DNA from 2 places in the Halomonas sp. LS-001 genome. Region 1 is predicted to be linked to the other one. Evidence: predicted binding sites of a transcription regulator. Region 1 holds the regulator's gene; the other holds the start of a gene.

Region 1 (4,494 bases):
TTCCAAGCTGGCTGGAGTGGCTGTCCTGGCTGATCTGGCCAGTGTTTTTGATCAGCCTGATCGCGGTGATATTTTTTTCCTTTACGCTGGTCACTCACCTGATTGCGGCCCCTTTTTACGGTTTTCTGGCCGCCAAAGTGGAAGTCAAGGCCACCGGAAAGGAACCCATCGATGACCGCGGCCTGACCCGCACCGCAGTGGATACCCTCAAGCGTGAAATGATCAAGCTGGGATACCTTCTGCCACGGGTGGCAGTGCTGTTTGTGATCAGCTGGATACCTGTATTAAATCTTCTGGCACCGATTCTATGGGGAGTATTTTCTGCCTGGATGATGGCCATCACCTACCTGGATTATCCGATGGATAATAACAAGGTCAGCTTTGCCGACATGCGTTCGCGTCTTTCAGGGCGTTGGTGGCATAGCCTAAGTTATGGGGGGCTGGTGATGGTATTAACGCTGATACCGCTGGCTAACCTGTTCCTGCTGCCAGGCGCCGTGGCGGGGGCAGTACTGATGTGGGATGCGCATTATCGCCAACCGCGACAAGCCTCGGCTGATCGCTGAACGTCTGGTTTACGTCTCGCTGGTCACTTCTTCAGTGACCGGCACCACCAGCCTTGCCGTGGGAAAGTGGCAGGAAAACCGCGCACCTTCCCCCGGGCGCGAATCAATGGTTAGCTTGCCATCGTGACGCAGCAGTACGTGTTTGACGATCGCAAGCCCCAGCCCTGTGCCGCCCGTCGCGGTACTCCGCCCTTTATCGACCCGGTAGAAACGCTCTGTCAGGCGCGGGATATGTACCGGATCAATGCCATCCCCGTTATCTTCCACCGCAATGCAGGCCCCCTGTTCACCGAGCGTCCAGCTCAGGGCAATATCGCTGCCCGCTGGCGTGTAACGCACGGCATTAAACACCAGATTGGAAACGGCGCTGCGCAGCTCCTGTTCGCTGCCAATCAACTGCGCATCGCTTGCGATCGTGACAGAGATATCGTGCTGGCCTTTGGAGAGCGCAAGGGCATCATCTCTGACCTTTCTCAATAGCAGCGCCAGATCAATCGGGCAATGGTCATCGCCACCCTGGTCAATTTCCAGACGTGAGAGCAACAAGAGGTCATTGACCAGATTCTGCATGCGGGTGGTCTGCGCCTCCATCTGACCGATACTACGGGCGAGGCGAGGCGGCAGCTGGTCGGCCAGATCCGCATAGGTTTCCAGATAGCCCGCCAGCACGGTGAGAGGTGTACGTAACTCGTGGGACACATTGGCGACAAAATCACGGCGCATCTGCTCCAGGCGGTGAAGCCGGGTAATATCACGTGCCATGACCAACCGTTCATCATCACCATAAAGGGTGATCTGATACTGCAGAATGCGTCGCTCATCAATGGGAGACGTCAGCGTCAAGGGTTCACCATATTGCTTGGCATTGAAGTAGCTGATAAAACGCGGGTCGCGCAGGAGGTTGGTAATATGCTGGCCACGATCCTGGGCCGTCTTCAGACCCAGCATCTGGCCGGCGGCGCTGTTCCACCACTCAAGATCGCCGTGACGGTCAAGCATCACCACGCTATCACGCATGGCTTCCGAGGATTCCTGAATTCGCCCAAGGGTGGCGCGCAAACGGTTCTGGGTAATGCGCTGGCTTTTCTGGTAACGGTAAAGGCGATCAAACAGCTCGCCCCATAAGCCAGGGGCTGCTGGCGGCTCATCGTGAGGGTGGCGAGTCAGCCAGCGGTACAGAGCACGTAACTGAGTGAGATGGTAACCAAGACAGCAAGCCAGACCAAATGCCAGACCCAAGCCAGCACTGCCCGCAATGGCACCCAGAACGGTGCCCAGCGCACATAGCCAGAGTAAACGCCATACTTCACCGCTCCACAGACGCACAATTACCCCCGAGCGGAGAAGCGATAGCCCGTTCCACGCACTGTCTGGATCAAATGATGATGATCGATCAGCGCCTTGCGTAAACGGCGGATATGCACATCAACGGTGCGCTCCTCAACGTACACATTACCTCCCCAGACCTGATCCAGCAGCTGGCTACGGGTATAAGCCCGTTCCTGGTGGGTCATGAAAAACTGTAGCAGACGGTACTCGGTAGGCCCCATGTCAACCGCCTTGCCATAGGCACTGACCCGATGCCCCACCGGATCCAGAAGCAGACCGTCAATTTCAATCGGATCTTCGACGCCGCGCGGTGTGGTACGACGCAAAACCGCTTTCAGACGAGCAACAAGCTCGCGGGGCGAAAAGGGCTTGGTGATGTAATCGTCAGCCCCCGCTTCCAGCCCCTGAATCTTGTTATCTTCCTCGCCTTTCGCGGTCAGCATGATGATCGGGAGATCCGACGTGGTTTCCTCACGTTTCAGCCGCCGTGCCAACTCTATACCGCTGGTGCCGGGCATCATCCAGTCAAGCAGCAGCAGGTCCGGCTGGTGATCCACCACCATGGCATGCGCATCCTGGGCGTTGTCCGCTTCAAGCACACGATAGTCAGCCATTTCCAGCGCCACCGCGATCATTTCACGAATCGGCGCTTCATCATCGACAATCAAAACGGTCTTGGCGGTCATTCCAAAGCCTCAAGGTGTTGAACAAGACATTTCCATGACGATCACACCATGACTTGATGACATTTACGTGACAAAGCCCACATCACGGCCTGTTTTAAGCGGCTGATGGCCACAGACTCAAAGCAATACCGGCAAATATCAACAGCCCTGACCAGTGATTATTGAGAAACGCCTGAAAGCAGGCGTCGCGCTCACGGCCACGAATCAACACCTGCTGATGGACAAAGGTGGCGGCCATGGCGACGAGTCCCAGCCAGAAGAAACCTCCCAACGCTAAGCGCCAGCCTACCGCCGCCAGAAGCCCGAGTGTGGCTATCTGAAGCAGGCCAATCATCAGACGATCCGCCTGCCCGAACAGGACCGCCGTGGATTTAATGCCGATTTTCAGATCATCGTCGCGATCTACCATGGCATATTCGGTGTCATAGGCCACTGTCCACAGCAGATTAGCGCCAAACAGCAGCCAGCCTTCCAGCGGCACATAACCCAGCACGGCGCCACAGGCCATGGGAATTGCCCAGGAAAATGCCGCCCCCAATACCACCTGGGGGAAATGCGTATAGCGCTTCATGAACGGATAGATAAACGCCAGCACCACACCGCCCAACGACAGCAGAATAGTGAACAGGTTGGTGAACAGCACCAGCACAAAGGCCACTGCAACCAGGCCGACAAACAGCCATTGGGCTTCACGCTCACTGATTCGCCCATTCGCCAGCGGACGGTTTTTCGTGCGTTTCACATGACCATCGAAATGGCGGTCAGCGTAATCATTTACCACACAGCCCGCGGCGCGCATGGCGTAAACGCCAGCCACAAAAATCAATAACAGCGAACGCTCAGGCACACCTTCCGTTGCCAGCCACAGCGCCCACAACGTCGGCCACATCAACAACCAGGTGCCAATGGGCCTATCCAGGCGAGTAAGGTGAAGAAAATCCGGCACACGGGCAAACCCGCTGGGCCGCAGAAGCGAACGATCCATGCTGACTCCATCAAAAAGGCGCTAGTAAGCGTAGCCTAGCGCGAAGACGGCTCCAGTGCATCCGCCATGGAGGTCAAAAAGTATTCCTGCACCAACAGCGACAGCCCCCCATGACGGAAACACGAACGCCGCCCCCATCGACTCGAGGCCGCGACAAAGCGGGGCATCTGGCGGGTGACCTCAATCGGCCCGCGGCGTAAATCCGGCTGCTGGAACAACCAGCTGCCAAGTGAACGCTCCCCCAGGCGCTCCAGGCGCTGGCCACGCAGTTCGGCCAGCGGTGCTACCGAGCGCGCGACCACCCAGGGGGTGTCATCAAGACACAGAGCCACCTCCCGCAGCCAGGCATACCGTCTTGGCGGCAGGCTGAGTGCCGCAGCTTCATCCACATAGGGGAAGCCAATGCCCTGGTGCAGCAAGCGCACACTGAAGCGCCGCGGGTCGCCAGCGGCAATCAACCGCGCCGTCAGCGAATCCGTTGACGCGACCCAGGACCACCAGAAGGGTGTCATGGCAGGGAGCGCCGCCCGCGCGGGAATCCAGCAGGAAGGTTGCTGTTCCAGGTGCCGGTGACCTGGCAGATGCGTCATTGACGCCGATGGCAAACGAGGGTCTTTCACGAGCGTTGCGTTCAAGGCTCCGTCCTTTCAGACACACATTTCATGAGGTTATCAATCGCATTGATAGGCCCCACCTTAAATTCGCTAGTGTAACATGACGCTGTATACGACCTGTGGGCTCGATAGCGCCAGAGTGAATCCCCTTCAGAAGGAAACATCATGTCTACCCCCTACGCCGATTTAGTTATTGTAGGCACCGGTATGGCGGGCATTGGCCTTGCCCGAGCCTTACGCCGCACAGGCGATACGCGATCAATCACCCTGATCAGCAGCGATCGCGGTGACGAATACACAAAACCGTTGCTCTC
Region 2 (4,494 bases), 1.2 Mb from region 1:
GAGTATGACATCGATATCCACCTGCATGCAGAAGTGGATGCGACCGTTCGCATCGTGGTTATGGCTGAGTAAATTCAGTCTGTAAGCATAAAGCGACATATAAAGGGCGCGGGCAATCCCCGCGCCCTTTGCTGTTATAATGGCGGCAATATTGGCAGGCAGATTTCAATAGGCCCCGGGAATGTGTGAATCAAGGAGTGCATGATGCAGGATTCCGCTGATCAGGAAACGGCCGCTCTCAAGTTGCCCCCACATTCTCTGGAGGCTGAACAGTCCGTGCTGGGCGGGTTGATGCTGGATAACCAGGCCTGGGATAACATATCGGATCGTCTCGTATCCGACGATTTCTATCGTTATGAGCACCGTCTGGTCTTTAACGTCATGATTCACCTCGCGGAAGCAGGGCAGCCGCTGGACGTCGTGACATTATCCGAAGCTCTGGAAGCGCGCGATCAGTTGGACACGGTGGGAGGCCTTGGGTTTCTGGCCGAACTGGCGCGTAATACGCCCTCTGCCAGTAATATTCGCGCTTATGCGGATATCGTGCGTGAACGAGCCACCTTGCGTAAGTTGATTCGCGCTGCCAACCAGATTGCCGAAGGGGCCTTTGCGCCTCAGGGCAGGCCCGCCGATGAGCTGCTTAACGAAGCAGAGCGGCTAGTCTTCCAGATTGCCGAAGAGCGCCCTAAAACGGGCGGCCCGATTGGCATGAGTGACTTGCTGACCAAGGCGGTCGACCGCATTGATGAGCTGTTCAATCTGAAAGGCCAGATGACCGGACTGTCCACGGGGTTCCGCGATCTGGATGATATGACCTCAGGGTTTCAGCCTTCGGATCTGGTGATCATTGCAGGCAGGCCCTCGATGGGCAAGACCACGTTCGCGATGAACCTGGTGGAACATGCGGTCATTGCCAGTGACAAGCCCGTCATGGTGTTTTCCATGGAGATGCCTGCGGACTCCCTGATGCTTAGGATGCTGTCATCGCTTGGGCGGATTGACCAGACGCGAGTCAGAACCGGTCAGCTGGAAGATGAAGATTGGCCGCGCCTGACGTCTGCGGTGAACCTGCTAAAGGACAAGCAGCTGTTTATCGATGATACATCGGCACTGTCACCTAATGAGATGCGCTCGCGTATCCGTCGTGTGGTGCGAGAGCATGGCAATATGGCGATGATCATGATCGATTATCTACAGCTGATGCAGATCCCCGGTTTTTCTGAAAATCGTACCGGAGAAATCTCGGAAATTTCACGTTCCCTGAAAGGTCTGGCAAAAGAATTCAATTGCCCGGTGATTGCGCTTTCCCAGCTTAACCGCTCGCTGGAACAGCGTCCTAACAAACGGCCGGTGATGTCGGATTTGCGTGAATCAGGGGCGATCGAGCAGGATGCCGACGTCATCGCGTTTGTTTATCGTGATGAAGTGTATAACCCGGACAACCCGGATAATCAGGGCCTGGCAGAGCTGATTATTGGTAAGCAGCGTAACGGCCCGATAGGGGCCGTGCATATGGCATTTATTGGCAAATACACGCGCTTTGAAGATCTGGCACCGGATAGCTATGGCGAGGCATTTGGCGACTGATTTGAGCTTTTCAGAGTCGTTCGTATAATACTTTCTTTACACTTTTTATCTATTTGGCTGATAGAACAGGAGAAGATGCAATGGCAGGTGGTTTCCGTCGCGGCAATCGACAGCGTGCGCCTAAACTTCAGGCGCGGGGCGAACTGCAGTCACTTGAGCGGGAAGGCCCCTTCAAGGAATGGCTGGGGATGCCGGATCTCTATCGCTACTTTCTGGTCGTCGATGGTGAAAAATACAGCTATCAGACCGAAGATAGTGAGGTGCCGGTAGCCGTGGGTGATCAGGTGGTATTCCGCTATAAAGAAACCAAGGCGGGGAACTGGATCGACCGTAACTCATTGGGTAAAGCAATTGATCCTTCTGAATATCAGTAAGCGGTAAAATGCTTGGTATGTTTCATTTCGCCAGCACGCACAATAATAAGAATGGCTGCTTACGCCTTTTGTTCTTAACGATTCATCTGTAATTACCTGCTGATTTTAATTACCCATCAACCGTCGAACCCTACTTTCCGTGAGGAACGCTTGTAGGGTATAAATGTCATATACCTGACATTAACGGGCAACGGCAATGTCATAGCAAGCAGGCATTGTGAAATTTAGATGCCAGCAGGCGCTACCAATTGTGGCTTAGTGACAGTTATCCGTTGGCGGGTGATTAACGGAAATACTAAAAAAATAATGCGGACAAAAGAGGTGTTTATGGAACTCAAGGAATTAAAAAAGTTTGTCGCCAGTCACGATAACTTCGAAATTCGGGTTATCACCCATTCCGGCAGCCGTTTCTATCAGGTGGAACTGGAAGACGTTGAAGGTGAGCGACATATGCTGACGCAGCGCGCTAAACCAATGCTTTTTCGTGCGCTGGACGACGTTTATATGGAACTTAAGCGTTCAGGTGTTCATCGGGCTTACCTGGTTCAGCATGTGCCCCAGGATGAAGTGATTGGCCGTGACGCACACTATGATTCGCCGCTCACTTCGCGAATGCCGCTCGTCTTTTAAGCGAATATATTATATTAGCCGAGGATAAGCGGGTGCTTGGTTAATGAGTGCTTGAACAGTACCTACATGGTTGTCTGCTAATATTAAGTTCAACCACTTGCAGTTATCGACTTCTGTATTAACTCAACGCAAACATCAGGTCTTTTTGCGTTTGTCCCACCATCTTCCTAGCCTGATGCGATAGCGCGCAAACAGGCGATATCCGGCATCCATGATACGGTTAATGCCGGGCAGGCAGGAAAATCTTACCAGCCGCTGATAGCCTAAAACGGCATAGAGTGCGCGGCTGGCATCCATTCCGATATACCAGTGACCGGCATTGTCCAGTACATGCAACTTACCCATCATGGTGCCAAACAGTGCGCCATGTTCTCCGTCAAGAAACGCCTCCTCCTGAATATCTACCAACCCGATGCGCCGGTGATGGCGATGCCTGGCCAGCCAATCCACTTCAACGCGGCAGAAGGGGCAGTGGCCGTCGTAAAAAAGCGTGACAGGCGCTTTGGCATTTAATGCGTCTAAACGGCTCATAGAAACCTCGTTTGATAAGTCTCAGTCAGAGATCAGTCAGCTAGTCTTTATTCAGCTGGTCTTCAGTTAACTAATCTTCAGTTAACCAGGCTCAGAAGAATACCCTGCCGTGTGCACGGCTTGGCCATAGCCGGGTGTTGTCGGCAACTGACTGAGGAAGTGCTCGGCCTGCTGGTACATGGCTTCGCGTTTTTCGTCTTTCATACGGTCAAGGGAGCCATAGATCAGTTTCATGCGAGGGTTTTGCGCCAAGGCTGGACGGTGGGTTTCCAGAAAATGCCAGTAAAGACTGTTAAGCGGGCAGGCTTTCGGGCCCGTGACCTGTTTTGGTGAATAACGGCAATGCTGGCAGTGGTCCGACATTTTATCGATGTACTTGCCCGAGGCGCAGTAGGGTTTGGAGCCCATTAGCCCGCCATCGGCATGTAACACCATGCCGAGTGTATTGGGTAATTCGACCCACTCGCAGGCATCGGCATACACCGCCAGGTACCAGTCACATAATGCTTCGGGTTTGATGCCGCACAGCAGCGCGAAATTACCCGTCACCATCAAGCGCTGAATATGGTGCGCGTAGCTGTTCTCGATAGTCATTTCTATCGCTCGCTGAAGGCAGCGCATATCTGTATTGCCGTCCCAGAAAAATGCCGGTAAATCGCGTTGGAAACCAAGCGCATTCTGCGTTTTGTACTCAGGCATCTGTGTCCAGTACAGGCCACGTACATATTCACGCCAACCGAGGATCTGGCGGATAAACCCTTCCACGGCGTTGATGGGCGCTTTACCCGCAAGGTATTGCTGTTCAGCAGCATCACAGACTTCACGAGGAGAGAGCAGCCCAATGTTCAGCGCCACGGATAGCCGTGAGTGAAAAAGAAACGGTTCCTGGTCGCTGATGGCATCCTGATAACGACCAAAGTCGGCCAGACAGTGGGCAATGAAGTGGTCTAACTCATCCAGCGCCTGTTGCCGGGTGACCGGCCAGTTAAAGTTGTCGGTACTGCCGATATGCTCACTGAAGTGGTGGTTGGCGGCATCCAGAGCCTGTTGCGTTATCTCATCAATCGAGTGCCTGACGACTTGTGGCGGGGAAAATGAGGCCGGTAAAGGCTCACGGTTATCGTGATCAAAATTCCACTGGCCACCCAAGGGTGTTTTACCATCCATCAGCAGTCCAGAACGTTTGCGCTGCTCGCGGTAAAAGTATTCAAGACGTAGCTGTTTACGTCCTTGTGCCCATCGGGCGAAATCATCGGGAGTGGTAAAAAAACGATCATCCTCAACCAGCTGCCAGGGAATTGTCGCGTTAGCGCGAGATTGAATGGCGTCCCACAAGCGCCATTCGCCCGGGCGAACCACCAGAATATGATCG

Evidence for each region. The regulator PhoB, encoded in region 1, activates phosphate uptake and scavenging genes when phosphate is short. The targets are predictions, from matches to a motif close to TGTCATANNNNTGTCANA.
Region 2: a site for PhoB is predicted at 2,126-2,143, ahead of ACU6TU_RS11405 (DUF6482 family protein). Genes of this name have one in related genera too.

The regions. Positions count from the first base shown of each region.
Region 1 is NZ_CM129816.1:3,728,224-3,732,717, forward strand. It holds gene cysZ (sulfate transporter CysZ) at 1-566, shown strand, start outside; gene phoR (phosphate regulon sensor histidine kinase PhoR) at 576-1,892, opposite strand; gene phoB (phosphate regulon transcriptional regulator PhoB) at 1,895-2,581, opposite strand; gene ubiA (4-hydroxybenzoate octaprenyltransferase) at 2,676-3,566, opposite strand; gene ACU6TU_RS16595 (chorismate--pyruvate lyase family protein) at 3,602-4,156, opposite strand; gene ACU6TU_RS16600 (NAD(P)/FAD-dependent oxidoreductase) at 4,346-4,494, shown strand, end outside.
Region 2 is NZ_CM129816.1:2,504,428-2,508,921, reverse strand. It holds gene rplI (50S ribosomal protein L9) at 1-72, shown strand, start outside; gene dnaB (replicative DNA helicase) at 202-1,587, shown strand; gene ACU6TU_RS11410 (hypothetical protein) at 1,668-1,961, shown strand; gene ACU6TU_RS11405 (DUF6482 family protein) at 2,289-2,591, shown strand; gene ACU6TU_RS11400 (thiol-disulfide oxidoreductase DCC family protein) at 2,727-3,122, opposite strand; gene ACU6TU_RS11395 (cryptochrome/photolyase family protein) at 3,204-4,494, opposite strand, start outside.